Regions from separate parts of the Halomonas sp. HAL1 genome, predicted to be linked through region 2. Evidence: predicted binding sites of a transcription regulator. Region 2 holds the regulator's gene; each other region holds the start of a gene.
What was found. The regulator PhoB, encoded in region 2, activates phosphate uptake and scavenging genes when phosphate is short. The targets are predictions, from matches to a motif close to TGTCATANNNNTGTCANA.
Positions count from the first base shown of each region.

Region 1 (7,486 bases), 320 kb from region 2:
AGCGGCATAAAAGAGATAATAGCGGCTTATTTGCGGATGATGAGCGATGTCGTCGAGTAACTTCAGGCCGGTATCGGGCGCACCATTCATGGCAATGGCGACCGCACGATTCAGCGCCAGGATGGGGGATGGAAAACGTCGGCAGAGGGCATCGTAGAGCCTGACGATACGCCCCCAATCGGTCTGCTCTGCGCGGCTAGCCTGGGCATGTACGGCGGCAATCGACGCCTGGAGGGTGTAGTACCCAGTGGGGGTGAGCGCCAGCGCCTGTTCCAGCCACGCTATGCCGACGTGGATATCCTCCTGGCGCCATAGACGTCTGTCCTGAGCATCCAGTGTCACCAGTTCTCCGTCGTTATCCTGGCGCGCATCCCGGCGTGCATCATTAAGCAGCATCAAGGCCATCAGCCCAAATACCTCACCCTTGGGCAGTAGCCGTGTCAGCTCATTGCCCAGTCGCATGGCTTCTTGGGTAAGACTGATATCGACCACGCTGGCTCCCGTGCTGCGTGAGTAGCCTTCATTGAAGACCAGATAGATGACTTGGAGCACATCGGGTAGGCGCTCGGGCAGCTCTTCCTGGGTAGGTACGGCATAAGGAATATGCGCATCGCGAATTTTGCGTTTGGCTCGTACGATACGCTGTGCCAGCGTCGTAGGCTTCATCAGTAGCGCGCTGGCTACTTGCTCAGTGGTCAAGCCGCACATCTCGCGCAGCGTCAGGGCAATCCGTGCTTCCATGCTCAAACTTGGGTGGCAGCAGGTGAATAGCAGCCGCAAGGCGTCGTCTTCGATAGCCGTTAGCTCAAGATCCAGCGTCTCTTCTGTAGGTAACAGCTCTATGGGTAATAGCAAGTGAGCCCGACGGCGAGCAGTACTGCGTTGGCGGATTTGGTCTATTCCGCGGTGGTAGCCGGTGCGAATTAGCCATGCCGTGGGGTTGTCAGGTTTGCCGTTAACCGGCCATTGTTGAATAGCCGCCATAAAGGCATCCTGCATGGCTTCTTCGGCCAGCTCAAAATCCCCCAGCAGACGTATCAGCGTCGCCTGCACGCGCCGGGAGTGCTCACGATACAGGTCATCAATGGATGCAGGTTCAGTACTCATCAAGGTAGATTCGGAAGCTTTATCTCAAACGTAGCGCATGGTTTCTCCATTGACTTGTTTTTTTGGGGGAGGCGTTCAATCCCCTGTGCGTTTTCCCGTGGTGCTGTTGAAAGGATGCAGCGCGTCGCGGGTCACAAAAAATCGCAGGGTTTCGCCTTCGGCGACTGGCGGCTGGCCCGACACGCGGATGACCGTGGGCTGGTCGCTATCGGCGAGGGTCACGTACAGGTGGCTTTCGGCGCCGGCGGCTTCAAACAGCGCAAGCGTTGAGTCGACAATCAGATGCGGCGCTTCGGGGGGAGCCAAGTGCATATCATCCGGTCGAATGCCGACGATATCGGTGCCTTCTGGCAGGTTATCCAGCAGGCCGTTGGCGCCTTGTTCGTTCAAGTAATCCACCGGCAGCATGTTCATGGCGGGGGAGCCGATAAACCCGGCGACGAACATGGTGGCGGGGTGGGCGTAGATCTCCATGGGCGTGCCCACTTGCTCAATCTGACCGGCGTTTAGTACCACTAAGCGATCGCCCAGGGTCATGGCTTCCAGCTGGTCGTGGGTCACGTACAGGCTGGTGGTTTTCAGGCGCCGCTGTAGCTGCTTGATCTCCACGCGCATCTGCACACGCAGCTTGGCATCCAGGTTCGAGAGTGGCTCGTCGAACAGAAACGCCGCTGGGTCGCGCACCAGGGCGCGGCCCATGGCCACCCGCTGGCGCTGACCGCCGGAGAGCTTGCGCGGTTTGCGATCCAGAAACTCTTCGATCTCAAGCATTTTGGCGGCAACGCGCACGCGCTTCTCAATCTCATCTTTTTTAAAGCCGCGGTTTTTCAGGCCATAGGCGAGATTGTTGTACACCGTCATATGTGGATAGAGCGCATAGTTCTGGAACACCATGGCGATATCGCGCTCGGCGGGTTCGAGTTTATTCACCACCCGATCGCCGATTTTTAGCGTGCCTTCCGTGATGGTTTCCAACCCCGCTACCATGCGTAGCAGGGTGGATTTTCCGCAGCCCGAAGGCCCGACCAGTACTACGAATTCACCGTCTTCAATGTGTAGGTCGATACCTTTCACCGCGTTTACATTGCCGGTATAGGTTTTCTTTAGCCCTTCCAAGGTAATACTGGCCATTCTTATTTCTCCGTCTCGGTCAGGCCTTTCACAAACAGGCGTTGCATAAACAGAATCACTAATACCGGCGGCAGCGCTGCCATTACCACTGCGGCCATCACCAGGTGCCATTGTGGGTTCTCTTCCGAGGTCATGCGCTGGATGCCCATCACAATGGTGGTGTAGTTGGGGTCGGTGGTGATCAGCAGCGGCCAGAGGTATTGGTTCCAGCCATAAATAAACATGATCACAAACAGCGCTGCGATGTTGGTCACGGAGAGCGGCATCAAGATGTCTTTAAAGAATTTGAACGGCCCGGCGCCGTCGACTCGGGCGGCTTCGAGCATCTCTTCGGGGATGGTCATAAAGAACTGTCGGAACAGAAAGGTCGCGGTGGCTGAGGCAATTAACGGTATCGACAGCCCGGCAAAGCTATTGAGCATATTAAGATCCGCAACCACCTGAAAGGTGGGGATAATGCGCACCTCAACCGGCAGCATCAGGGTGACGAAGATCAGCCAGAAGAAGAACATCCGAAAACGGAAGCGGAAGTAGACAATCGCAAAGGCGGAAAGCAGGGAGATGGACAGCTTTCCCACGGTGATGGCCATGGCCATCACAAAGCTGTTCCAAAGCATCAGCGCGGCAGGCGGTGAGTTAGCTGTCGATATGCCCGACTGCCACATCTGGGTATAGTTTTCGATCCCATGGCTGCCAGGTAGCAGCGGCATGGTGCCACGCATTAACTCACCCGGCGCCTGGGTCGAGGCCACAACGGCGATATAAACCGGAAAGACCACCAGCGCGACACCAATGATTAATATGGTATGGGCAAAAAAATTGGCCCATGGGCGATTTTCAACCATGACAACACTCCAACGAGGCCGATTTAATAGTACGTTCGTTAATAGTTAACGCGCCGCTCAATAAAGCGGAACTGAATCACTGTGAGCACCACCACAATCACCATGAGAATCACCGACTGAGCCGCGGATGAACCCAAATTGAGGCCTACAAAACCATCGGCGTAGACCTTGTAAACCAAGATATTGGTCGACTGAGCCGGTCCGCCTTGGGTAGTGGCGTGGATAATGCCGAAGGTGTCGAACATGGCGTACACCACGTTAACCACCATCAAGAAGAAGGTCGTGGGCGAAAGCAGTGGGAAAATGATCGTCCAGAATCGCTTGATAGGGCTGGCGCCATCAATTGAGGCTGCCTCAATGAGCGATTGCGGAATAGACTGTAGACCCGCCAAAAAGAACAGAAAGTTGTAAGAGATCTGCTTCCAGGCCGCGGCAAGAATGACCAGCAGCATGGCGTCGCTCCCCGAGTTTCGGTGGTTCCATTGGTAACCGACCATTTCCAGCATATAGGGCACGATGCCGATGGAAGGATTGAAGATAAACCACCACAAAACACCTGCAATGGCAGGCGCAATGGCGTAGGGCCAAACGAGGAGCGTGGTATAGGTGCTGCGTGAACGAATCATTCGGTTCACAGTGCTAGCCAGCAGTAGCGCCACCGACATCGATACCAGCGTGGTGCCAACAGCGAATATGGCGGTCACCGACATCGAATTGAGGTAGCTACCGTCGCGAAATAGGCGGGCAAAGTTTTCCAGGCCCACAAACGTAGAGCGCAGCCCAAAAGCGTCTTCACGCAGTAGCGATTGGTACAGCGCCTGGCCCGCAGGCCAGATAAAAAAGATCAGCGTCACAATCACCTGGGGCGCCAGCAGCGCGAAAGGCAACCATCGCCCCGGAAACGTCATGCGTTTAGTTTGCATGGGCAGCTCTTCAACCTATCAAAATAACTTCGCCGCCGACCCAAGAGGGTCGGCGGCGAAGTAAGTGCTTATTTACTGGTTGGCGGATTCAAAGTCACGCAGCAGCGCATTGCCGCGCTCTACCGCGTCGTCTGCGGCTTCCAGACCCGATTTGCCACCGGTCATCACGGCTTCCATCTCTTCGGAGATGATGTCGCGGATTTGGACGAAGTTACCAAAACGAAGGCCTTTCGAGTTCTCGGTCGGCTCGTTGAGCGTCATTTGCTGCAGAGAAATATCCGCACCGGGGTTCTCTTCGTAGTAGCCCTGCTCTTCACTCAAATCCCAAGCGGCTTGGGTAATTGGCAGATAGCCTGTTTGCTGATGCCACTCTGCCTGTACTTCAGGCTGAGAGAGGTACTCAAAGAAAGCGGCAACCGCTTCATACTCTTCATCACTGTGGCCTTGAAGTGCCCAGAGCGTAGCGCCACCGATAATCGAGTTCTGCGGTGCGCCTTCTACGTCATCGTAGTAGGGTTGCATGCCAAAGCCGACTTCAAATTCTGAGTTGGCGGCGACATCGGCGCGGGAAGCAGAAGAGCCAAAGAAAATCGCACAGTCCTGGGAATAGAACATCGGCTCTGAATCCGGGCCGGTGCCGGGGCCAGCCCAGCGGTAAATGTTCTCTTCCTGCCAGTCGTGTAGGTTATCCCAATGACGGGCGACCAGCTCATTGTTGAAATTTAGCTCGGTTTCCATGCCGCCAAAACCGTTTTCCAATGTGCCGAGCGGCGAGTTATGCATGGCGGAGAAGTTTTCCAGCATTACCCAGCTAGGCCAAGACGAAGTGAAACCGCAGCTAGCCGCCCCGGATTCGACGATTTGACGAGAGGCTTCTGCCAGCGCTTCCCACGTTTCGGGCGGCTGTTCAGGATCGAGGCCCGCTTCCTCAAATACGTCGCGGTTGTAGTACATAATCGGCGTAGAAGAGTTGAACGGGAAAGAGAGCATGTTGCCATTGGTATCGGTGTAATAACCGACCACGGCGGGCAGGAAGGCCTCATTATTGAAAGCGCGACCGTGCTCTTCCATCAGTTCATATACCGGGTAGATGGCGCCTTTGGCGTTCATCATGGTGCCGGTGCCGACTTCAAACACCTGCAGGATATGTGGCTGTTCGTTGGCACGGAAAGCGGCAATGGCACCGGTCATGGTTTCGGCATAGGTGCCGCGGTAGCTGGGCGTGACCTGATATTCGTCTTGTGACTGGTTAAAATCCTCGGTGATGCCCTCAAGAATTTCACCGAGCTGACCGCCCATGGCGTGCCACCAGCTAATTTCCGTGGCGGCCTGGGCGGATAGGCTTAGGCTGGCAGTTGCCACACCAACGGCAATCGTGTGCAGTGTAAAACGTGACATAACAGCTCCTTGTGGGCCCGAACTCAGTCAGGCATGCAGTGCGGTTGTTAAGATTTTTGGATGCACTGAACAGTAGAAAGTGACGGTGACGTTTTGATGAAGGCAAGGTGAATACAAGATGACAGCTGGCGTGCCGGGCAGAGTAGGCGAAGAGTCTGAGGGGTGTTAGGGTTAGCGGTAAGCTACTTTTAAAAAGCTGTTGCTGAAAAGCTATTTTGGAAAGAGAACATAATGCCTCACGCTATCGCTCTACTCGAAAAACTGGTTGCCTTTGACACCACCTCCAGCGAATCCAATTTGGCGCTGATTGAGTATGTTGAAGGCTATTTGGCCGAGGTGGGCGTTAGCGCCGAGCGGGTGATGAGCCCCTGCGGCACCAAGGCCAATTTGATCGCAAGAATCGGCCCCGATGCCCCAGGTGGAGTAATGCTTTCCGGGCATACCGATGTGGTGCCGGTGGCAGGGCAGCCTTGGTCGAGCGATCCCTTTACCCTGCGCGACGGTAATGATGGGCGGCTCTACGGGCGGGGTACCTGCGATATGAAAGGTTTTATCGCCTGTGTCTTGTCGATGGTGCCTAATTGGGCGAAAGCGCCTCTGCAGCAGCCCATTTATCTTGGCTTCTCTTACGATGAAGAGATCGGCTGCGTGGGTGCGCCCAGCCTGATTAAACGCTTTTACGAGCACTACTCCACCACCGCTCATGTGATTGTTGGCGAGCCCACCAGCATGCAACCTGTGGTCGCGCAGAAAGGCGCTACCAACCTGCGCACTACGGTGACTGGCCAGGAAGCTCATAGCAGCCAAGTGAATCAAGGCACCTCAGCCATTCACGTGGCGGCAAGACTCGTCACCTTTATTGAAGACACCATGGCGGCGTTGGTCGAAGAGGGGCGAGTTGATGAAGCCTTTAACGTGCCTCACACCAGCCTACATGTAGGCAAAATCAAAGGCGGAACGGCCATCAATATTATGGCGCGGGAGTGTCAGTTCGAGTGGGAAATCCGTCACCTGCCGACCGATACCTTCGATGAGATATACGCGCGCTTTGAGGCGTTTTGTGAACAGCTAACCGGTGAGCTTAAGGCCAAAGGCAAGCACGTTGATATCACCACTGAGCCGCTAAACGTGACAGTGCCGGGCTTGGCCGACCGCGATAACGGCCATGTGCTTCGCTTAGCCAAAGACCATTTGCCAGCAGGGTGCTGCAACCATGCGGTGGCTTACGCTACAGAAGCGGGGCAGTTTCAAGGGCAGGGCTTACAGACCATTATTCTTGGCCCTGGCAGCATCGCCCAGGCGCATCAGCCCGATGAATATGTCGACATTGAGCAGCTTGAAGCGTGCGAGGACTTTCTAACCAAAATGGGTAAGGCGCTCGAAAGGCCTGCTGAAGGAAGTTAATGGTCACCCAATAAAAATCCCACCCGGTTAAAGGGGTGGGATTTTTGGCGTTACCATTTCAGTGCTGAGGATGTTGTTCAAACAGCTCAGCTTTTGCATGGCGCATCACATCTTCGCACGCCTGCTGTTGGGCTAACTGCGTCAACAGGCGCTGAGTTACTTCGAAGCCCTTGCCTAAGCAAGTATCCACTTCCTGTGGGCTAACGGCTGGCGTCACGCGATAATCGATTTTTACCGTGCGCCCGCCGCCTTCCAGCCGATCCGCAACTCCCCTGAGCCGCCACGCGATTTTCTCTTTCCAAGTTGCTGATTCTTCCGCGCCTTCGTTTACGCTAAACGTGCACTGCCATTCCGGTTTAAAGACCTTCATAGGAGAACCTCCAAAAATTTTGGAAAGAATGATCTATCGTGATTCGTACTCCGTCGTCTGAATGTATTGCCACACTACTATATACCTAACCCAGCGTGAATATCGAAACAATACTGATACACGCTGGGCGACGCGCATAGGACGTATCGGTTAGGCTATAGAAGAGATGGCTAAAGAGCTTAGGTTATGACCCGCACGACTGATGTAAGTTGCCCCTGTGGTAGCGATTTAATGCTGAGTAGCTGCTGTGGCCGGTACCATCAAGGCGCCGCCGCACTGGATCCTGGAACATTGATGCGATCTCGCTA
Region 1 is NZ_CP130610.1:214,320-221,805, forward strand. Features, by position in the region: gene Q3Y66_RS01020 (RNA polymerase sigma factor) at 1-1,107, opposite strand, end outside; gene Q3Y66_RS01025 (sn-glycerol-3-phosphate import ATP-binding protein UgpC) at 1,183-2,238, opposite strand; gene ugpE (sn-glycerol-3-phosphate ABC transporter permease UgpE) at 2,241-3,083, opposite strand; gene ugpA (sn-glycerol-3-phosphate ABC transporter permease UgpA) at 3,122-4,006, opposite strand; gene ugpB (sn-glycerol-3-phosphate ABC transporter substrate-binding protein UgpB) at 4,079-5,404, opposite strand; gene argE (acetylornithine deacetylase) at 5,636-6,808, shown strand; gene Q3Y66_RS01050 (hypothetical protein) at 6,867-7,178, opposite strand; gene Q3Y66_RS01055 (YchJ family protein) at 7,365-7,486, shown strand, end outside.
Region 1: ugpB (sn-glycerol-3-phosphate ABC transporter substrate-binding protein UgpB) is a predicted target of PhoB. The motif match lies at 5,511-5,528, and genes of this name have one in related genera.

Region 2 (7,486 bases):
TGTGCCTTTATGGCACACTTATCCTCAAACGCTAATGTTAGAAATTACTTTTAAAGCTAACCTCATCGCGCCGGTCTACGTTATCGAGTAATAGACTACTCATGGATGAAAGGGTCGAGAATAGCTCTCGATATGCACGGTGGATGCAGTCTCTGAGTGCAACGCTACTTAATGAATGGCTGGTGGGCTTTCTTGGTGTTCGCCAATATTTCGCCCAGCACTTCAACTGGGCACCTGAAGTCAAAGCGCTTTCGAGGCCGCATATTCAGCTGTAATGCAATGGCATCAAGTTCCTCTTGGGTGTGGTGCGACAGATCCGTCCCTTTCGGTAAATACTGCCGTATCAAGCCATTGATGTTTTCATTGCTACCGCGTTGCCATGGGCTGTGAGGGTCACAAAAGTAGATTGCAACACCCGTTGCTTGGGTAATCTGTGCATGCTTCGCCATTTCTCGGCCTTGGTCATACGTCATGCTCTTGCGTGCGGCTAGTGGCATTCGGTTGAGTGCTGCGCTAAATCCCTCAACAGCTGAGGTCGCTGTGGCGTCATGTAATTTGGCGAGGATGACGTAGCCACTGCTGAGTTCAACTAACGTGCCGACGGCAGAGGCATTGTTCTTACCTTTGATTAAATCGCCCTCCCAGTGGCCTGGCATTTCGCGCTTCTCTATCTCCGGTGGACGAAGGTGAATGCTCACCATGTCGGGTATTTGGCCACGGCGATCGACCTGACCACGGCGAGGCTTACGGGTCGATTTGCCTTGGCGCAGGCAGTGAATCAACTCTTTCTTAAGCTGGCCCACAGGCAAGGCGTAAATGGCGTTGTAGACCGTCTCACGGCAGACGTAAGCATCTTCAAAACTGGGCGTCATCATGCGTTTGAGCTTGCCTGCTATTTGTTCTGGAGACAAGCGGTTGCGAAGCATATGAATGACCAGCTCAAAGCGTTCACTCCCCAACAGCAGCTTACGTTTTGGGCGACAAACCATGCGTCGAGCGCAGCGGTGCGTCTGCGCACTATGAGCACAGTAGGCACCTGACTGAGTTTGGTTGCGCCGTACTTCACGGCTGAGGGTAGACGGAGAACGCCTCAACATGTGAGCAATCTGGCGGAGCCTCATGCCTTGCCTGAGGCTTACCTGTATGGTGGCACGTTCTTCGATGCTGAGTTCTGAATAGGACATAAATCCAACACCTTACTAAAATTCTTAGGTGTTGCACTCAGTTTCTGCGGCCAAGCACTCAAAAAGGTAGGTAGGTAGGTAGGTAGGTAGGTAGGTAGGTAAAAATAGCGAAATGCCCACAAAAAGCAGGCAGAAAAAAATTAGACCCCGACTGGCGAGGCCCGATATCAGAATAGACTATAGGTAATAACTAACGTTAGCTTCCACTCCTTGTGCGGGACTCCAACCTTGGAATTAACCCTGACTAACGTTTGATTTCCTAGTGATTCATCCTTGAACCTGAAAAGCATCCTTGCCTTTGTAACATCCTGTCAATCACCCTTTCATCCGTTGAAAGGACATTCTTTGATATCTAAATGATAATTAACAATTAGCTACCGCTGTTTTCTTCTACAAGCTCATCGTCGTCATACTCAGCATCATCTGAGTGACCGCTTGACTGAGGATCCATGTCGCTGGCTTCATCACCTTCGTCATGGGTTAAATCATTAGTCATGTCTTTGGTATTATGACCGTCTGAACTATCAGTACCTTGGGGATCCATTGGTTGCTCTTCAGCTGTAATTCCCTGATTTTCATCAATAGCTGAATTTTCATCTGTTTGAGCAAATGCTAACGGGCTTGCCATCAAACCAAAAGATACACCTAAAATGCCAGCTTTCTTGAGTAAATCCTTGGACATCATATTCCACCTCCGATCGCTGTTTATTACCGCTTGGTTAAGAAAGAAGGGCTTATTATAAAAGCCAGCATTTCCTGCGGTCGTCTTCCTTATCTTTAACAATGCAGCGGGCATGCCAAATGCCAAAAAACAGGATAAAGCAATTAAAAATCAATGTATTAATTAAAACAAGCCAAGCTGTAGCGTTCTGTTAAAATAGAAATACCAAGCTTAAAAGCTGTGTAAAAATGGCACATGAGTAAACTCTTACCAACCTTACATGCCAATATTACACACCTTTACAGGTATGGTGCGAGAGGTCGCTTACGGAGCCCTATACAAGACGTGAAGCGGGAAATGAGCAGCGAAAAAGCGCCCCTTTACCCGGGTGGGATTCAATCTGTAATTGCGCATCGTGGCGTAATAGTACGTGCTTAACGATCGCCAAGCCTAAGCCCGTGCCGCCAGTTGCGGTGCTACGGCCTTTATCGACACGGTAAAAACGTTCGGTTAGTCGGGGAATATGGACGGGATCGATGCCTTCACCATTGTCTTCCACATCAATACAGCCGCCGCCAGTCGCGCTAGCTTTCCAGCGTAAGGTGATGTGGCTACCTGCTGGCGTATAGCGAACGGCATTGAAGGCGAGGTTAGAGATGGCGCTACGAATCTCCTGTTCACTACCCAGCAGGCGTGCATCGCTTTCAAGCGCGACAGTAATGGTATGACGCTGATTCGACAGCGCCAGCGCATCATCACAGATGCTTTGTAGCAAAGGCCCTAGCGACAGCGGATGGTGATCTTTCCCCCCCTGGTCGATTTCTAACCGAGAGAGCAGCAATAGATCATTGACCAGGTTTTGCATTCGCTGCGTCTGTTCCTGCATCTGGTTGATGCTTTTGCCCAAACGCGGAGGCAACTGGTCAGCAATATCGCTGTAGGTTTCCAGATAGCCGGAAAGGACGGTTAGCGGCGTGCGCAGCTCGTGAGAGACGTTGGCAACAAAGTCGCGCCGCATCTGTTCCAGGCGATGCAAGCGCGTGATATCCCGGGCCATTACCAGCCGTTCATCGTCACCGTACAGGGTAATTTGATACTGCAGGATTCGACGCTCGTCAATCGGCGATGTCAGCGTTAGCGGCTCGCCATACTCCCGCGCATTGAAGTAGCGGATGAAACTTGGCTCGCGCAGTAGGTTGGTAATGTGCTGACCACGATCATGGGCAGTTTGTAGCCCTAGCATGTTCGTTGCAGCGCTGTTCCACCACTCTAGATCACCGTGGCGGTCGAGCATGACCACACTGTCACGCATCGCTTCAGACGACTCTTGAATACGGGCCAAGGTAGCACGCAGCCGACTTTGCGTTATACGCTGGCTTTTCTGATAGCGGTATAAACGATCAAACAATTCACCCCACATACCGTGAGCGGCAGGCGGCTCATCGTGAGGATGTAGGGTTAGCCATAAATAAAGTTCGCGTAGCTGCCGCAAGTGATAAAACAGACATACTGCAAGCCCTGCCGCAAGCCCTAGCCCTGCTGAGCCCAATAACCAGCCTAAACAAGTACCCAGTGTGGCCAGCCACGCTAGACGCCACAGTTCACGGCTCCATAGGCGCACATTTACACCCGTGCAGAGAAACGGTATCCGGTACCCCGAACCGTTTGAATCAGGTTTTGATGCACATCGCCCAGCGCTTTTCGTAAGCGTCGAATATGCACATCGACCGTACGCTCTTCGACATACACATTACCACCCCATACTTGGTCAAGCAGTTGGCTACGTGTGTAAGCGCGCTCTTGATGGGTCATAAAAAACTGCAGCAGACGATACTCGGTCGGACCCATTTCCAACGCTTTACCGTGAGCGCTTACCCGGTGGCTTACCGGATCAAGCAACAGGCCATTAATCTCAATCGGGTCCTCAACGCCACGCGGTGTCGCACGACGCAGCACCGCTTTCAGCCGTGCCACCAATTCGCGTGGAGAAAAAGGCTTGGTGATGTAATCATCGGCACCGGCTTCAAGCCCTTGGATCTTATTATCCTCTTCGCCTTTAGCGGTCAGCATAATAATCGGGATCTCGGCGGTAGCTTCTTCGCGCTTCAAACGCCTAGCCAGCTCAATACCGCTGGTGCCAGGCATCATCCAGTCAAGCAGCAATAAATCAGGTTGGTGGTCAACCACCATGGCATGAGCATCCTGGGCGTTATCTGCTTCGAGCACACGGTAGTCAGCCATTTCCAGCGCTACCGCGATCATCTCGCGAATCGACGATTCATCATCGACAATCAGAACGGTTTTGGCGGTCATACCAGAGCCTCACGGTGTGCAAAAAAGCCAGTTCAAAGAAAAACAGTTCAATGACATGTCAGTGACGATAACACCATGACTTGATGACAGTTACATGACAATGGCAGTTACTGACCCGCCGCAGGCCACCAACTTAGCGCAATACCAGTAAAAATCAGCAGCCCCGACCAGTGATTATTCAGAAACGCCTGGAAACAGGGATCCCGCTCCTGATAACGAATTAAGCGCTGCTGATGCAGGAAAGTTGCCGCCATTGCAGCGAGCCCTAGCCAAAAGAACCCACCTAACCCGACCCGCCAGCCTACCCATGCCAGCAACCCCAGGGTGGCTACCTGGAGTAGGCCGATTATCAGGCGATCCGCGTCGCCAAACAGCACGGCTGTCGATTTAATGCCAATTTTTAAATCATCGTCGCGATCGACCATGGCGTATTGCGTGTCGTATGCCACCGTCCATAGCACGTTTGCACAGAAAAGCAGCCATGCTTCCAACGGCACATGGCCCAGCACGGCGCCAAAGGCCATTGGAATTGCCCATGAGAATGCCGCCCCCAGCACCACCTGGGGAAAATGGGTATAACGCTTCATGAACGGGTAAATAACTGCCAGAAATACCCCGCCCAGCGAGAGCAGCACCGTAAACCAATTAGTCAGTAGCACCAGAATAAACGCTGCGGCCACCAAACCAATAAACAGCAATTGAGCCTCGGTTTCGCTGATTCGACCTGTGGCGAGCGGGCGATGCTTAGTGCGTTTCACATGGCCATCGAAATGGCGATCTGCATAATCGTTCACCACGCAGCCAGCCGCGCGCATGACGTAAACACCGGCCACAAAAATCAGCAGCACATCACGGCCGGGTACCCCTTCAGCGGCAATCCACAGCGCCCAAAGCGTCGGCCACATCAACAGCCAAGTGCCAATGGGTCGATCCAAACGCATCAGCTGTATAAAATCTGCCACGCGAGCCCATCCCTTCGGCCGCAACAGTGAACGATCCATGCTTACCTCACGAAAAATAAGATGCAGGCGCTAGCCTAGCGCGATGGCAGATCAAGGTCATCCGCCATCGCACGCAAAAAATACTCCTGCACCAATAACGACAGCCCACCGTGATTACCGCCGTGATAAAACACTGAACGTCGGCCCCAGGTACAGTCACTTTCGATACCGTTCATACGAGCAAATAAGGAGGATTGGGTAGTGGCCTCAAGCGGCCCGCGAATTAAACCTGGCTGACGAAATAACCAACTGCCTAGCGAGCGCTCACCTAACCCTTCCAAACGCTGGCCCTTTAACTGAGTAAGCGGGGCGACGGAGCGCGCCACCACCCACGGCGTTTCATCCAAGCACAGCGCGACTTCACGCAGCCATGCATAGCGTTTGGGAGCAATGCCCAACGCCCGTGCCTCATCCGCTCGCGGCCAGCCTACGCCCTGGCGTAGCAGTCGAACGCGAAACTGCTTTTCACCTCCTGCGGCTATTAAGCGGGCGGTTAATGAGTCGGTTGAGGCAACCCACTGCCACCAGGAAGTACTCATGGCAGGTCGCGCCGCATCAACGGGCCGCCAGCGCGAAAAGTGAGGAGTTTGCCGAAAAGCTGCAGGCGTCACCAAGTTCTCCAGGGCAATAAACGGGTCGGCTAGTGTAACATGCAGCACTAACAGGCTTTTGTTTCAGCGACTTTTTTGGTGTCTGCATGCCCACCTCACAACCAGAGCTCTCTTCATCCCACGCTGCGCTGGTCATTATTGGCACGGGAATGGCCGGGATTGGCTTAGCCCGGGCACTGCGCCGTCTCGGTGACCAGCGGTCAATCACGTTGATTAGTGCTGACAGCGGTGACGATTACAGCAAACCGTTACTCTCCACCGGCTTCGCTAAAGGCCTAGCGCCCAACAAACTGGCCCAGCGAAACGCTGCCGAGCTGGGCGATGAGTTAAACGCCCGCATCATTACCCACACCCCCGTGGCGGCACTGGATGTGGATAACCGGACACTGCTTCTCGACGCTGGACAAGCGCCCAACTATGAAAAACTAAGCTCTTCAAAACTAAGCTACGAAACACTGGTATTAGCCACCGGCGCTGCCCCCAGGATGCCGTTCAGCATCGACCCCAGCGTAGCCCCACGCTGCTTCACCATTAATGACCTAGACGACTACCGACGCTTTCATCAGGCGTTAGGCCAAGGCTCAGCAAGGGTGGCGATTGTTGGCGCCGGGCTGGTCGGCTGTGAATTTGCTAATGACCTGCACGCCGGAGGTCATCACGTCAGTGTCATAGCGCCTGAAGCTACGCTACTGCCCCGCCTGCTGCCCACGCCACTGGGCAACGCCCTGGGCGATGCCTTCAATGAGGCAGGCATCCGACTCTGCTTAGGCCGCACGATAGATTCACTAACACTCAGCAGCGGTGATGACATCGTATTACGGTTGGATAACGGCGAGGCTATCAGCGCCGATCTCGTACTAATGGCAACTGGCCTAACACCGCGTACGGCGCTTGCCGAAGCCGCGGGTCTTAACGTATCGCCGAGCGGCATACAAGTTGACCGCCAACTGCGTACTTCACACCCCGATATTTACGCCCTGGGCGATGTCGCCTGCGTCGATGGCGTTAACGCCATGTACGTGCAGCCGCTGCAAGCGAGCGCCAAGGCATTGGCGGCAACGCTTGCGGGCACTCCCACGTCGGTCAGCTTTGGCGCTTGGCCAATAGTCGTTAAAACACCCCTGCTGCCAGTGGTAGCCTACCCGCCAACCACCCCACCTGAACGCTGGCGAATTGAAGGCGAAGGTGGCGATATCAGTGCGTTAGCCGAAAATAAAGACGGACGTTTGATTGGTTTTGCGTTGACAGGGGGCTGCGTGAGAAGGAAAGTGGAGCTTTCCAGAGCAGCACCTACGCTGCTAGGCTGATTTTCGTCGCGTTCACGACTAGGCTAGAGAAGCTACCTAGTGCTAATGACGCGCCCAACAACCTGCATTTGCTTTACGCTCGATTCTTTAACAAAAGTTCGATTGTTTACTAAAGGGAGATTTCTTATGCGCAAACCTGAACTCGCTGCTGCCATCGCTGAAAGTGCCGACCTGTCAAAAGACAAAGCAGGCCAAGTACTGAACGTTATTTTGGATGAAATCACTAACAGCGTTGCTAAGGGCGAAGATGTCGCTCTGATCGGCTTTGGTACCTTTACGGTACGTGAGCGCGCAGCACGTACTGGTAAAAATCCACAAACCGGTGCCCCACTACAAATTCCGGCCAGCAAAAATGTTGCCTTTAAGCCAGGCAAAGGACTTAAGGACGCCGTTTCCTAATGAAGCTCAA
Region 2 is NZ_CP130610.1:4,145,224-4,152,709, forward strand. Features, by position in the region: gene Q3Y66_RS19280 (IS30 family transposase) at 165-1,184, opposite strand; gene Q3Y66_RS19285 (hypothetical protein) at 1,555-1,869, opposite strand; gene phoR (phosphate regulon sensor histidine kinase PhoR) at 2,180-3,466, opposite strand; gene phoB (phosphate regulon transcriptional regulator PhoB) at 3,469-4,158, opposite strand; gene ubiA (4-hydroxybenzoate octaprenyltransferase) at 4,266-5,159, opposite strand; gene Q3Y66_RS19305 (chorismate lyase) at 5,195-5,818, opposite strand; gene Q3Y66_RS19310 (NAD(P)/FAD-dependent oxidoreductase) at 5,857-7,077, shown strand; gene Q3Y66_RS19315 (HU family DNA-binding protein) at 7,204-7,476, shown strand; gene Q3Y66_RS19320 (hypothetical protein) at 7,476-7,486, shown strand, end outside.

Region 3 (7,486 bases), 390 kb from region 2:
TTTATGGTGCTGCAAGCGGTGATGACGCTGACCTGGGCGGTACCGCTACTGGCCCTGCTGCCTGCCGAGCGCCGCCGATTGCCCGCGCTTCGCCAGCAGGGCCTGCCGATGCTGGTCGCTACCGGGCTGATGATGACCTGCACCTACGGCCTCGTGCTGATGGCCATGGCGATGACCGATGAAGTGAGCTACGTGGTCGCGCTGCGCCAGCTCTCGATTCCGGTGGGTGTCTTGATGGGTGTGCTATGGCTAAAAGAGCCCGCCTCCACTGCCAAAACCCTCGGTACCCTGGTGATGCTGGTGGGATTGATGATGGTGGCGCTGTAAGCAGCGCCACTTCTCCAGGCCCAGTCTAGCTTCTGTTCTGCTAGCTCACGGCTTGCCACACAAGATTGATACCGACCAGGAACATGGCAAGGATGACCAAGCGGTAAAACAGCTTTTCATTGACTCGGCTCTGCAGCCAAAGGCCATTGCGCACACCGATCCAGGCGACGGGCACTAACAGCAGCGATGCCCAGGCACTGGTCATGTTGACTTCGCCTAACCACACATAAGGCCCCAGTTTGATGGAGTTCACGACTGCGTAGGTCACTGTGCAGGTGGCGATAAAGGTCTCTTTGGTGAGCTTGCGTGGCATTAGGTACATGTTCATTGGCGGTGCACCCGCATGGGCAATAAAACTGGTAAACCCGCAAACGCTTGCCGCAGGCAGTGCCCAACGGCTGGAAATCGGCTTTTTAGCGACAGGTTTTAGCAGCATATAAGCGGCAAACACGACGGATAAAATCCCTAATGCCAGGCGCACGCCTTGTTCACTCAAACTGCCAAACAGCACTGTTCCCACCGTGACGCCAATGAACAAGCCCGGCACAAAGCGCCACACTTCCGCGCTATCGTGCTTACCCCACCACGCTTTTACTGCAAACACATCCATCACCAGCAATAGCGGCAACAGTAATCCGGCTGCTTGGGTCGGGCTAATCGCCAGCGCCATCAACGGCACCGAAAGTGTGCCGAAACCACCCGCAAAACCGCCTTTTGATACGCCGGTTAGATACACAGAAAAGACAATCAACAGCCAGGCGATGGTGGAGTAATCGGGGAGCATGGGAGCCTCACAAGGTGTTCAAAAGCGACCAACATAAAAAAGCCCCGCAGAGGCGAGGCACAACAGCATAGCATTAGATAAATGTTAGCGGGCGAAGTGAGTGGCGATGCCGCTTGCACCATTCAATGGCTTTGATCACAAAATAATCAGCGTGGCGAGCCCCAAGAACGAAAGAAAGCCGACCACGTCAGTGACGGTGGTGAGAATTACCGCGCCGGAGAGGGCAGGGTCAATTTGCAGCCTTTTGAGTACCAAGGGGATCAGTACGCCAGACACATTGGCGAGGCTCATGTTGATAAAAATCGCCAAGGTAATGACGAGCGTAATCAGCGGGTCGCTAAACCACAGGTAGGAAATGCCACCGACCACCAGGGCCCATACCAAGCCATTACTCATCCCCACCCATAGCTCTTTATTATACAGCCAGCGTTTATTGTTACCGGCAAGCTGACCGAGCGCCAAGCCGCGTATGACCACCGTTAAGGTTTGGCTACCCGCAATCCCGCCCATACTGGCGACCACGGGCATGAGAATGGCGAGCGCTACGATTTGATCCAGTACGGCTTCAAACTGCCCGATCACAAAAGCTGCTAAAAAGGCGGTCAGCAGGTTAATACCCAGCCAAATACCGCGACTTTTTGCGCTGCGCGCAATGGGAGTAAACACTTCTTCTTCGTCGCTAACGCCTGACATGTGTTTCAACGTCATGTCAGCATCATCTTGGGTGATTTCTAATACGTCGGCAGCGTTTAGCTGGCCGACCAATAACCCATCGCTATCGCACACCGGCACAAAGTGGAGTTCTTTAGAGCGCAATAACGCAGCAGCATCACTCACTTTCATTTGATCGTTTAGAGTGAAAAAATCATCCATGTAATCATCAACCACGGCTTCTTGTGGCTGTTTGATTAAATTAATCAGGCTCAAGGTGCCGAGTAGGCGTTTATCCTTGTCTGTAATCATGATTTGCTGTGATTCATCATCGAGCAGGTGATGAATCCGGATATAGCGTTGTACGGCCTCTAATGACACGCCTTGTTTTACATTGACCGTCTCGGGGTCCATGTATCGTCCCACTACATCATCTTCATAGGCATGAAGGTTCTCAACCTGGGCGCGTATCTCCTGATCCAAGCTGGCATAAACGGTGGTTTTGATCTCTTCGTCGGCGACATCAAGAACTTCGGCGACTTCCTGGGCATCCAAGCCTCTGACTATCTGTTCAACATCGCTGGCAGAAAGATCCTCAATATAGTCAGCGCGAATATCCTCATCGACTTCTGCTAAAACTTCACCAAGCACATCGTCTGGAATGTAATCCCAAAGTAAATCACGGGTTTTAGCGGGGAACGACTCAAGCGTGCGCGCAATCGCTAATATATCGAGCTCTGTGAATAGCTCTTTGAGGGCAGCGGTATCTTCTTCATCTAATAACTTTTGAAGATACAGCAGTTGCTCCTCGGTATTGGTATATTTTTCATCATCGCGCATAGAGTCCATCCTTATAAACACTCATTTTTAACACAACCACTTGAAAGCTCGTGATGGCTCACTATGGATCTTATCGGCAGGCTTGGTTGAAAGCCATCCCGGCTTTTGGCACGGCATTGTCTGCGCCGGGAGGCGTTGAGTTCTGATGTGCGGCAAGGGCGAGGAAGGTAGGGACGAGGAAGGCAGGGACGAAGATAGCAGAGAATAGAGACAGGCTTCAGAAGCTGGAATACCGCCTAGTCGAGACTTTCAGGTCTCGCACCAGGCGGGCAGTGAATGGGGGATCGAACTGGTCAGAGCCTATCCATTCCTAAACAGGAAACTGTAAGCATTAAGCGCAGGCACACCGCCCAGGTGGGCATAAAGGACTTTGGAGCTTGCTGGGAATTCACCGTTACGCACCATGTCGATCATGCCGTGCATCGATTTGCCTTCGTAAACGGGGTCGGTGAGTACGCCTTCCAGACGGGCGCACAGGCGAATGGCTTCTAGCGTGCCTTCGTTGGGCAGGCCGTACTCGGGGCCACCATAGCGGGTATCCAGAATCACGTCGTCATCGGCAATGCCGCCTTCCAGCTCTACCAGCTCAGCCGTATTGCGCGCGATACGCAGGATTTGTTCGCGGGTTTGTTCGGGTTTGGCAGAGGCGTCAATGCCAATCACTCGCTGGGCGCGGCCATCGGCGGCGAAGCCGACCACCATCCCTGCCTGGGTACTGCCGGTCACTGAGCACACGACGATATAGTCGAACTTGAAGCCCAGCTCTTTCTCCTGTTGACGCACCTCTTCGGCAAAGCCCACAAAACCTAAGCCGCCGTAAGGATGCTCGGAGCAGCCTGCGGGAATCGGGAAGGGCTTACCACCCCGCTTGCGCACATCCTCCATCGCCTGCTCCCAGCTGGGGCGGATCCCGATATCGAAGCCAGCATCATCCAATCGAACATCGGCGCCCATGATGCGCGACATCTCGATATTGCCCACGCGGTCATACACCGCATCGGAGTAGTTGACCCAGTTCTCCTGCACCAGCACGCACTGCATGCCCAGATGAGCGGCGACAGCAGCAACTTGACGAGTCTGGTTCGACTGAATACCGCCAATCGACACCAGCGTATCGCAACCTTGCTCCAGTGCCTCAGGAATCAAGTACTCCAGCTTACGGGTTTTGTTGCCGCCAAAGGCTAAGCCGCTGTTGCAGTCTTCGCGCTTAGCGTATAGCTCTACTTCACCGCCTAAATGTTCGCTTAGCCGCTTGAGGGGGGTAATGGGAGAAGGCCCAAAGGTAAGCGGATAACGTGGGAAACGATCAAGATTCATATAAAAAATCTCCTACTTCTAAGCGAGAAAGAGCGGCATAAAAACTGCCTAGCGAGGGTAGATGTGAAACCTTGGCGTGCTCGCAAATTTTTATATTTAGCATCGTTTTATAGTAAGCGGTGACGTTATTATTTGTGTTGCAAATTATCTGTTTTATAGGCAATAAAAAGTGATATAAATAAATAAAATCGGTTTTAAATTTTGATAAACAGACAATAAGGACACTATTAGTGTGTGCAAAGCGATCACTTTCGCGCTCAGATGCCGACCAGCCAGCGGGTGAACTGGATCGTATCGACAAGCGTATCCTCAAGCTGCTTCAGAACGACGCCACGCTTTCCAATGTGGCCTTGGCCGAGCGCGTTAACCTAAGCCCTGCGGCCTGCCTGCGCCGAGTGGAAAGGCTTAAGCGGGATGGGGTGATCAGTCGGATCGTGGCGCATCTGGACCCGGAACAGCTCCAATCAGGCATGGTGGTATTGATTGGCGTGGTGTTGGATCGCTCGACGCCTGAATCCTTCGCCGCCTTTGAAGAGGCAGCCCAGAAGGTTTCCGGCTGTATGGAGTGCCACGTGGTGACCGGTGAGTTTGACTACTTTATGTTGGTGCGCACGCGGGATAGTCAGAGTTTCAACAGGCTGCACGCCGAACAGTTGCTCTACTTGCCCGGCGTGCGCCAGATCCGCTCATTTATGGGGCTGCGTGAAGTGGTCTCGACCCATAAGGTGCCGATTTAGTGATGTGTTAAGGCGAAGAAGAGGGCTCAGGACGGGTAGCTAACCACAGAGCGATCATTATAAGGAAAGCGACCACACCCCAGCGCAGCCAGCCCTGGTCGAGCGACCAGACCACGATCAATGCACTCAACGCGATCATGCTGACGGCTGCGAGCTTGGCACGCCGGGGAATGGCGCGCTCTTGCTCCCAGGTGATCAGCAATGGCCCGACATAGTGGCGGGAGCGGATCCAGACTTCAAAGCGCGGTGAGCCTTTGGAGGCACAGTAAACAGCGATCAGCATAAAAATAGTGGTGGGCATTAGCGGTAAAAAAATACCCACCAGCCCCAGGCTGAAACTAATAGCCGCCAACGCCACCCATATGATGCTGATCAGTCTCATCCTTGCTCCCGATTGGCTCGCTGTTACTCAGTGCATTGCATTCTGTGTTAATAAGTATGGTCTTATATCACGGCTTCGCCATGCAGGTAGTTAGTCTTCATATAAATGCAGATACTCCGTCATCGTCCTGTCATTTAGCTTGTTTAGTGTCTCCTAACGTTCAATCGTTGGCATACAAACGATCAGGGGGAGACCACCATGAGTAAAGAGATCGAAGATCATCGCCTGTTTAACCGCAGTAGCAATCAGCCTTTTGCTGAGGTATTAGCGCGGCACGTATCCCGACGTGATGTGATGCGCGGCGGCTTGGGAGTCGCTGCTGCCTCGATGCTCAGTTTTGGTGGCGCTGCCCAGGCGTTGGCTTCCAGTGGCGCGCAGAAAACGCCTCTGACGCTTGCTTTTGAAGCGGTGCACGGTTCGCTCACCGACGCGATCGTGGTGCCGGAAGGCTATGTGGCCCAGGTGTTGGTGCCTTGGGGCACGCCATTGAACACAGGCGATGCGTGGCAGGCCGACCAAACCATGACACCTGAGCGGCAGGCGGAAAGTGTCGGCATGCACCATGATGGCATGGCCGGTTTTGCCTTGGACGCCGACAACGCCTCGCGTCGTTTCGTGCTGGCGCTCAATAACGAATATATCGACCAAGCCGCACTATGGGCACCTCAGGGCGGCCCCACCAATGCCGAAGAGGGCCAGCGGCCAGCAGATGAGTCGCGCACCGAGATCAACGCTCACGGTGTCACGCTTGTCGAAGTCGAAAAAGACGCCAACGGCCAATGGTCGCATGTGCCGGGCTCGTCATATAACCGCCGCTTCACCAGCGCCACGGTGATGGAACTTTCCGGGCCCGTGGCTGGCAGTGACTACGTCAAGACACAGTTCTCTCCGACAGGCATGCAAACCCGCGGCACGAACAATAATTGCGGTAATGGGGTAACCCCCTGGGGAACCTATATTGCCTGTGAAGAGAACTGGCCCGATATCTTCGTCAATCGTGGCGAGCGCTTTCAGGGCGACGCCCGCATCGGCATCCCCACGGACAAAAGCCGCTATGGTTGGGACACATCCGCAGGCGATGCCTCCGAGGAGAATGGTGAGTTCGCCCGCTTTGATATCACCCCACGTAGCGAGCGGGCGGAGGATGATTATCGCAATGAGGCACGCACCTTCGGCTATCAGGTGGAGATTGATCCCTATAGCGGAGTGCGGGCCGTCAAGCGGACAGCGCTTGGGCGTTTCCGCCATGAAGGATGCTGGTTAGGCAAGCTGGAAGCCGGTCAGCCGGTGGTCTACTACTCGGGGCACGATGCCCGCAACGAGTATGTGTATAAATACGTCTCCGACGTTGCTTGGGACCCGGCCGACGCCAATCGCCCCGGCGAAGCGTATGACCGTCTTGTCATTGGCAGCAAATACCTGGACAACGGCACGCTGTTCGTGGCCCGTTTTCATGCTGATGGCAGCGGTGAATGGCTGCCGCTAACACCGGATGCTCAAACGCGTGATGGCCGCACATTGGCCGCGGCGTTGGGGCTTGCCAGCGATGATCAAGCGGGCATTATCATCAATACCTGTGATGCAGCGGATTTGCTGGGCGCCACGCCGATGGACCGTCCTGAGTGGGCCTCTGTTGATCCTGCCTCAGGCGATGTCTATCTCACGCTAACCAATAATAGCCAGCGCACCGCTGAGGACTCCTCCCCGACGTACACCAACGACGGCGAGCGTCTTGAACAGAATGGCGTCGGTTACGATCTGGCACCGACCAACGCGGCTAATCCACGCGCCAATAATGAGGCGGGACACATCATCCGCTGGCGTGAAAGTCGTCTGCCGAACGCCTTTGCCTGGGAAGTGTTTGTGTTTGGTGCGGCTATCGATGATACGGATAACCACTCGGGCCTGACGGAAATGAACCAGTTTGCCAGTCCCGATGGACTATGGTTCGACGAGCGTGGCGACGGTCAGGGCATTCTCTGGATCCAGACCGATAACGGCTATGAAGGTATCACCGAGTACACCAACGACCAGTTGCTTGCGGTCGTGCCTAATGGTCTCGATGATATTCAAGGCACCGGCCCCGTCATTAACAGTAGCAACCAGCAGCAGCTCAAACGCTTTGCGGTGGGGCCGAACTGCTGCGAAGTGACCGGCATCTTTGCCACACCTGATAAGACCGCGTTGTTTATCAACATTCAGCATCCGGGCAATTGGCCAGCCGACGCAAGCGCCTTGGTGCAAGACGCTACGGTTGCCGCCAGTGGTCAAGTGCGCCCCCGCGCAGCGACCGTGGTGATTCAGAAGCGTGACGGCGGCCCGGTGGGAGTGTAAAAGCTATTAAGTTGCTAATGCATAACGTAGTGATAGCACTAGCGCTTAGCTAATAGTGCCAATTGCTAAAACGAGCGGGAAAGGGTGGGCTTGATTAATTAAGCCCACCCTATA
Region 3 is NZ_CP130610.1:3,755,113-3,762,598, reverse strand. Features, by position in the region: gene Q3Y66_RS17535 (hypothetical protein) at 1-327, shown strand, start outside; gene Q3Y66_RS17530 (sulfite exporter TauE/SafE family protein) at 368-1,111, opposite strand; gene mgtE (magnesium transporter) at 1,247-2,602, opposite strand; gene Q3Y66_RS17520 (1-aminocyclopropane-1-carboxylate deaminase) at 2,903-3,919, opposite strand; gene Q3Y66_RS17515 (Lrp/AsnC family transcriptional regulator) at 4,150-4,656, shown strand; gene Q3Y66_RS17510 (YbaN family protein) at 4,664-5,038, opposite strand; gene Q3Y66_RS17505 (PhoX family phosphatase) at 5,237-7,372, shown strand.
Region 3: Q3Y66_RS17505 (PhoX family phosphatase) is a predicted target of PhoB. The motif match lies at 5,156-5,173, and genes of this name have one in related genera.

Region 4 (7,486 bases), 310 kb from region 2:
GGAGTGCGCTGATTGCGACAGATCGCAACGAAGATAAGTTTTTAAACCGCGACTCTTCACTCGGATTTGACCGTACCAACGAAGATTACGACGTGGTTCGCCGTGCATACGAAGCAGCCGGCATCTCCCTGTAAGCATCTCTCTCTTTTGTTTCACTTCAGCACAGGGATGTGCTGCTTTTAGGTAGGCTTTACCATGAATATTGACCTTACTCACCTCCTGACCTTAGCGCAGGAGGTTTTTTTATGAAGGCTATCAGCGTCCAAGACGTGCATAAACGCTATGGCGAACTGCACGTACTGCGTGGCTTAACGCTGGAGATTAGCAAAGGCGAGTGCGTCATCCTCTTAGGGGCAAACGGCTGCGGCAAGTCGACACTGATGCGCTGTTTGAATGGATTAGCGCCTCATGACCAAGGAAATATCTCCATTTTTGGGGAGCCCCTCAACCACCGTTCCAAAACGAAGTTACGTCAGTTGAGGCGCAAGGTGGGCGTGGTTTTTCAGCAATTTAACCTAGTGCAAAACGTCAGCGTGTTTCAAAACGTGCTGTATGGCGCCATGGGGCAACAACGCTTTGGCCTGCTCTCCTCTCTCGCCTGCGTTGCAAGCCATGAACTGCGTGAACGCGCTATGACATCGCTTGAACGCGTTGGATTAGCGCACAAAGCCCACGCTGACTGTCGAGAACTTTCCGGCGGTCAACAGCAGCGCGTGGCCATTGCTCGCACACTGATGCAAGACGCCGAGATCATTATTGCCGACGAGCCGGTGGCCAGCCTTGATCCAAAGGCGGGAAAAGAAATCATGGACTTGTTGCTCGATGTAGTGGCTGAACGGCAGCTAACCGTGCTCTGCACGCTGCATCAGTTGGAATTAGCTCAGCAGTATGGTGACCGCATCGTCGGTATGAAAGCGGGGCAAATAGTGCTCGATTCGCCGCGCCAGCAAGTGTCACTAGCTACTATGCAGCAGCTTTATCAAGGCGATGTTCGGGTTGATCAAACCTCTGGTCAAGCACCTGCCACCACCGCCATCCCCTCTACCCGTTAATGTCGAGAGCGCTATGCCTATACAACGTCGTACCTCTTCTTCTCTTCCACCGAGATTTGCCATGCCTTCCCCGTTTACTTGGGGAGTGGTGTTAATCTTTTTAGCGCTGTTTATTCAGGGCGTGATGGCCACCAACTTAACGCTGGAACGCCTGCTGCGCGGCGGCGTCAATTTAGCCCACTTTATAGGGCGCGCCTTTCCACCCGACCTCGCCGATCTCGATGTGCTGGCGTGGTCAATGTATGAAACCCTCAACATTGCCATTGTGGGGGTCACCATTGGGGTTATTTTGAGCGTGCCTTTCGCGCTACTGGCCGCTCGCAATACTTCGCCAGCACCCTGGGTTCGATCAATTACCCGTTTGATGATCGCTACCATGCGTACTATCCCTGACCTTATTTGGGCGCTTATTTTTGTAGTCGCGGTGGGCCTTGGCCCTATTGCGGGAGTGCTTGCCATTGTGATGGATACCATCGGCTTTGCGGCCCGTTTCTTTTCAGAGCGTATTGAAGAGGTTCACCCGGGTCCATCGGAAGCGTTAAGCGCGACTGGCGCTGGCAGGCTGTCAGTGATCGGCGGTGCCATTTTGCCAGAAACACTGGCATCGATGACCGCCACTAGCCTTTATAGCGTCGAAAAAGCGCTGCGTTCTGCGGTGACACTTGGACTGGTAGGTGCAGGCGGTATTGGGGTTGAACTAGCGGCTGCGATGCGCTTATTTAAGTGATTCTGCATAAATTATCGCGTATAAAGAACAAAGATCCATCAGAGTAAAATACAGAACCATGTCTCGGCGCTTACGTTTCGTTTCTTTAACACCTGACCAGCAACGTATCTTAAATGAAGCCTACCAGTACGGCGAAAAGAGAGCACTACGTCGTCGGGCCCACGCCATTCTGCTCAACCACAAGGGCCATACGATTAACCAGATTCGCGATATTATTGGGGTTAAGCGCGATACGGTATCGACTTGGTTATCCCAATGGGAAGCAGACGGTATTGAAGGTCTTCAAGACAAGCCTCGCGAAGGACGCCCGCACCTTCTCAGCGAGAGCGATCTTGCTGTGTTAGAACAACTGGTTGAAGAGTATCCCCATCAATTGCCTGTCCTCCATGCCAAGTTTCAGGAGCAGACAGGTAACGTCGTCAGCCAGGACACGTTGCGGCGCGCGTTAAAAAAAGGCTATAGCTGTAAGCGGATACGCCGCTCATTGAGGGCACATCGTGACGAAGCGGATTTCCGCCATACGCAAGAGATAATCAATGTATTGAAGGAGTGGGAAGATGATGGTGAGTGCGATCTCTATTTCTTTGATGAAGCCGGTTTCTCGCAATCATCGTCACTTCCTTATGCATGGAGCCCGATAGCCAAGCCCTGGGAAGTCACGGCCTACCCACACAGCAAACGGCTGAATGTACTGGGCTTTCTCACCAGAAAAGGTGAGTTTTTTCACCATATGACCACCGACTCAGTGACCACTGAAACCGTTATAGAAGCCTTTGATCAGTTTGCGGCACATAAAGACCCTGACGCATTCGCCGTCGTGATACTGGATAATGCCAGGATGCACCGTTCCAAGGCGTTCCAGCGCAAACTTATTGATTGGATGGCACATCGCATTCACCTGGTCTACTTGTCGCCATATTCGCCGGAGCTGAATCTGATCGAAATCCTTTGGCGCGAAATCAAATACCGGTGGCTACCGTTAACAGCCTACAGTTCGTTCGATAAGCTTTGTGAAGCGGTCAAAAAAGTATGTAATGGTTACGGCACTGATTACTCAATAACTTTTGCATAACCACTTAATTATGACCGTGCGTTAACCATTATTTTGGTTATTCTGGTCGTCGTCATTGGTTTTGAACAACTCTCCTCGCAAATCAGAAAACGCGTCATTTAATATAACAAAAACATATAAAAATATATTAAAGACAACGTAAAAACCGGTGTGGAATTATCCACACCGGTAAAGATCGAAACATGCGAGCTAACTAAAAGCTAAAGAACTAAAGCAACACTAACATCACTCTATTAATTAGAAGTGATAGCGAGCGCCTAATGCGTAGTACATATCTTCTTCGAAGTCATTTACAGCATCCAGGTTACGATCGTTCAGCTCAAGGAACATATCGAAATTGCTAGACAGCTTGTACATTGACCCTAGCGCCCAAGCGTTACGCTCATCGCTAGCACCATCTACGTCGATGTTGTAGTAATCGGCGAAGAACTTCCAGGAATCGATAGCGTAAGTAGCACCAACGCCGATTTTATCGAAACCACCACCGTTAACATCGTCATCCCCGCGGGTTTCATAACCAACACGAGCAGCGAAAGCATCCGTAACGGCAAACTCGCCCGTAGCGCCGTAACGTACTTCACCGTTACCGCCACCGCGTACCGTATCTTCCACATAACCAAGCGCTAAGCGAGCGGGGCCTGTTTCGTAGACAACACCGCCCTGAGTAGCGATAACGGATCCTTCGGAAGTCTGCTCGGCTTCAGTCAAACCACGCTCAGAGAAGTGCTTGGCAGAAATAACCGCCTGAAAACCACTCATTTTAGGCGTTTTATAGCCAATAGAGTCGCCGCGTGCCTGGGTACCACCACCCGCAAACTCATAGCCGCGCTCAACGTAGACATCGAACGGCGTCATAACGTAGCTGTCGTAGAAGCTATCATAGTTACCGGCCATGAAGGTACCAAACTGCTGGCTTTCCAAGCCTAGGTAGCTGTTACGCACCTCATCGAAACCAGACTCCTGGTTGCGCTCATCACCGGTAAAACGCCACTCGACACGCGCAAATGCACGTAGATCAGTGGAAATTTGATGGCCGGCGGTAATCCGCAGACGGGAGCCGAAATTGCGGAACTCTTCACCGTTATCAACACCGTCATCAACACCACCGCCTTCAAACCCCATGGCAATACGGCCGTAGATTTCGAGATCGGTACCGTCTTGGTCATAAACGGTTGCTGCTTGTGCTGCAGAGGCTGCCAATAGACCGCTAACGGCCAGGGCCAGTGTCGTTTTTTTAAACATGATTGTTCCCATTGAAGTAGTTAATGCTTGCACTTTGCGAAGGCACAATGAAGGACGAATAACGCCTCAACGCAGGGAACTTTAAAGTAGTTATATTTCATTAATCTTAAAGTTTTAATTTTTCGGGAACTTATTTTTTTATGCTCTTTAAATAATATTGTCATATTACTTTAATATTTAACTGTTATTCAAGTGAATAGCTATCGCTCCTTATAAGCTAATTATAATTTGCATGTCATCACTTGTTCACCTGTTTGACTCTGCAGTGTCATTCACTCTGCCCACACTGCATAAAAACGTGATAAAGGGATGGATCGCTTATGCGGCTCTGCATCGTCAGTGAAACATGGTCACCGGATATCAATGGCGTTGCCCATACGCTGAGCCGGTTAAGCTACGAACTCCGTCGGCAAGGAGTGCCAGTTGATGTTATTCGTCCTCGCCCAAGAACCACCAGTCCTGCGACGGGGGTGAACAACGAACTGCAAGTGCAGCGCCTTGCTTTACCCGGCTACTCCGATGTACAGGTGGGGTTAGTCACACCCGCCACATTGCGGCGCTTTTGGGACCAACATCGCCCCGATGTTATCTACTTAGCAACCCAGGGCCCGCTCGGCTGGGCTGCTCGCCAAGCAGCGCGGCGGCTCAATATCCCTCTAGTGGCGGGTTGGCACACTAACTTTGACCACTACTGTGAAGATTATGGTGTCACCTGGCTGGCATCGACCACACGGCGCTACCTTCGCTACTTTCATAACGGCTGCGACCTAACGTTAGTACCTACCCATCAGCAAGCTAATACGCTTCAACAGCAAGGGATTCGGGATATCCATGTGCTGTCACGTGGACTAGACGGAGAACGCTTCTCACCTGCCCATCGTGATACGCAATTGCGCCAGCGCTGGGGCGTGGGCGAACATCAGCCCGTCGCACTTTACGTTGGTCGGTTAGCCGCCGAAAAAAACCTCACCCTGCTTCATGAAAGCCTTCAAGCCATGCGCGAAGTACGTCCTGATATCGCGCAGGTCATCGTGGGCGATGGCCCTGCGCGGGCACAGCTGGAGAAAGCTCTACCGGACGCACATTTCACCGGCTTCGTGGGGCAGGAGTCGCTGGCTCGCCACTATGCCAGTGCCGATCTGTTTATTTTCCCCTCGCTTTCAGAAACCTGGGGGAATGTAGTTGCAGAAGCAATGGCCAGCGGCTTAGCCGTGGTGGCTTATGACCATGCTGCCAGCGCCGAACTCATTAATAGTGGCTATAACGGTGTTACCGTCGCCGCTGGTGATAGCACTGCCTTTCAGCAGGCAGCGGTCGAGCTGTGCCAGCACCCCGCTGACTACGCGCGCCTAGGTCGAGTAGCGCGCTTACGTGCACTTGAACAGAGCTGGACAGGGATTGCCGAGCAGTTTTTGCGTTATTTACACCAAGCCCAGGAGGCTCACCATGCGCCCGCGTCCGCTTGTCGTATTCGACCGTCTTGACTTACTAGAGTGGCAATTATGCCAGCGCATATCGCGGCTCTCGCTGTATCGCCCCTGGCGCATTACCCTGCAAGCCGCCAGCCGCTTAGGTGATTGGCCGGTATGGGTGCTGCTGATTCTGGCCCAACCCTGGCTTCAACCAAACGGCTCGTGGCGGCTGATGCAGTACAGCGTTATTGCGCTGTTTGCCGTGGCCGTATATCGCCTGGTAAAAACACGCCTCTGTCGTGAGCGGCCCTTTATCACCTATAGCGAGGGCATCCTGTGCTGTGAACCGGCACGTGATCGTTATAGCTTTCCCAGCGGCCACACCATGCATGCGGTGATGTTTAGCGTATTAGTAGCCGCTCACACCCCCTGGCTACTACCGGTTATCCTACCGTTATCCCTGCTGATTGCGATCTCCCGAGTCGGGCTGGGGTTGCACTATGTGAGTGATGTACTGGCAGGCGCTGCGTTGGGCTATGCCTTTGCCTTGATCAGCCTTTATTGGATGGGGTAACTCCTCCCGTGATCGCGCAATTGGTCACTAAGCGCTATGGTTAATTCAATCTTGTCTTTTTTGAACGCTCCCGCTTAGCGTTATTAGCGGTGCGCTAACATCAAGGAGTGATGTGATGACCATGACGGTTGGTGAATTATTTATAGCGCTAGTCACCATTGCGTTAGTGCTTCTAGCCAGTAATGCTTTGCGGCTATGGCTTCCCTGGATAAGACGTCTCTTCCTACCTAGTTCGGTCATTGGCGGCTTAATACTCTTACTACTGGGCCCTGATGTTATCGGCCGTTTTCTTCCAACTTTTTTTGAGGACAGCCCAGGGCTGTTTCCAGCCTATGTTCAGGAGAGCTGGGCGGCACTGCCAGGGCTATTGATTAACGTAGTGTTCGCGGCGCTGTTTATTGGCAAAGTGATCCCTGGGCTACGCACTATTTGGCTACGCGCCGGGCCACAGGTCGTGGTCGGGCAAACCATGGCGTGGGGCCAATACGTTGTTGGTTTGAGCTTGGCCCTACTGGTGCTGGTGCCGATGTTTGATATGAACCCAATGGTAGGGGCGTTAATCGAAATCGGGTTTGAAGGGGGTCATGGTACCGCGGCTGGCATGGCAGGCACCTTTGAAGAACTAGGTTTTGCTGAAGGGGCCGACCTTGCCTTGGGCTTGGCAACGGTAGGTATTGTCGCAGGGGTATTGATTGGTACGGTGTTGATCAATATTGCTGTGCGCAGGGGGATCATCTCACTTAACGATGAGAACAAGCATTCCGATGACCCCGATGACTTAATGCGCAAAGACGACCGCCCTTCCGCTGAAGACTACAGTGAGTTCAAAAAGGATTTGGCACAAGAAGCGGGCACGACGGACCCTCTCAGCTTACATATTGGTTTAGTGGGTATCGCCATTGTGATTGGCTGGTTGATTCTTTCAGGCTTACAGTGGATTGAACAAGTCACCTGGGCGCGCGATGGTGGCTTGGAAATTCTTGCCCATGTTCCGCTGTTCCCCATCGCCATGATTGGCGGGGTCATTGTTCAACTAGTGGTGATGCGCTTTGGGTTAGAGCGTCATGTATCTAGTCGTACCATGTCGCGCATTGCTGGCACCGCACTCGATTTTACGATTGTGGCCGCACTTGCGACCCTCTCGCTTACCACCTTAGGTGAGTACTTCCTGCCCTTCCTGATGCTCTCAGTAGCAGGTATTGCCTGGGGTTTGTTTGTGTTGATTGTTATCGCCCCACGAGTGATACCTGACAACTGGTTTGAACGGGGGGTCGGTGATTTTGGCCAATCGATGGGGGTCACGGTCACGGGGTTACTGCTCATGCGCATGGCAGACCCTAAAAATGAATCGGGGGCGTTTGAGAGCTTTGGTTATAAACAGCTGATGTTTGAACCAATTGTCGGTGG
Region 4 is NZ_CP130610.1:204,225-211,710, reverse strand. Features, by position in the region: gene phnD (phosphate/phosphite/phosphonate ABC transporter substrate-binding protein) at 1-134, shown strand, start outside; gene phnC (phosphonate ABC transporter ATP-binding protein) at 246-1,052, shown strand; gene phnE (phosphonate ABC transporter, permease protein PhnE) at 1,114-1,779, shown strand; gene Q3Y66_RS00985 (IS630 family transposase) at 1,838-2,851, shown strand; gene Q3Y66_RS00980 (porin) at 3,089-4,093, opposite strand; gene Q3Y66_RS00975 (glycosyltransferase family 1 protein) at 4,414-5,577, shown strand; gene Q3Y66_RS00970 (phosphatase PAP2 family protein) at 5,540-6,079, shown strand; gene Q3Y66_RS00965 (sodium/glutamate symporter) at 6,195-7,486, shown strand, end outside.
Region 4: Q3Y66_RS00975 (glycosyltransferase family 1 protein) is a predicted target of PhoB. The motif match lies at 4,252-4,269, and genes of this name have one in related genera.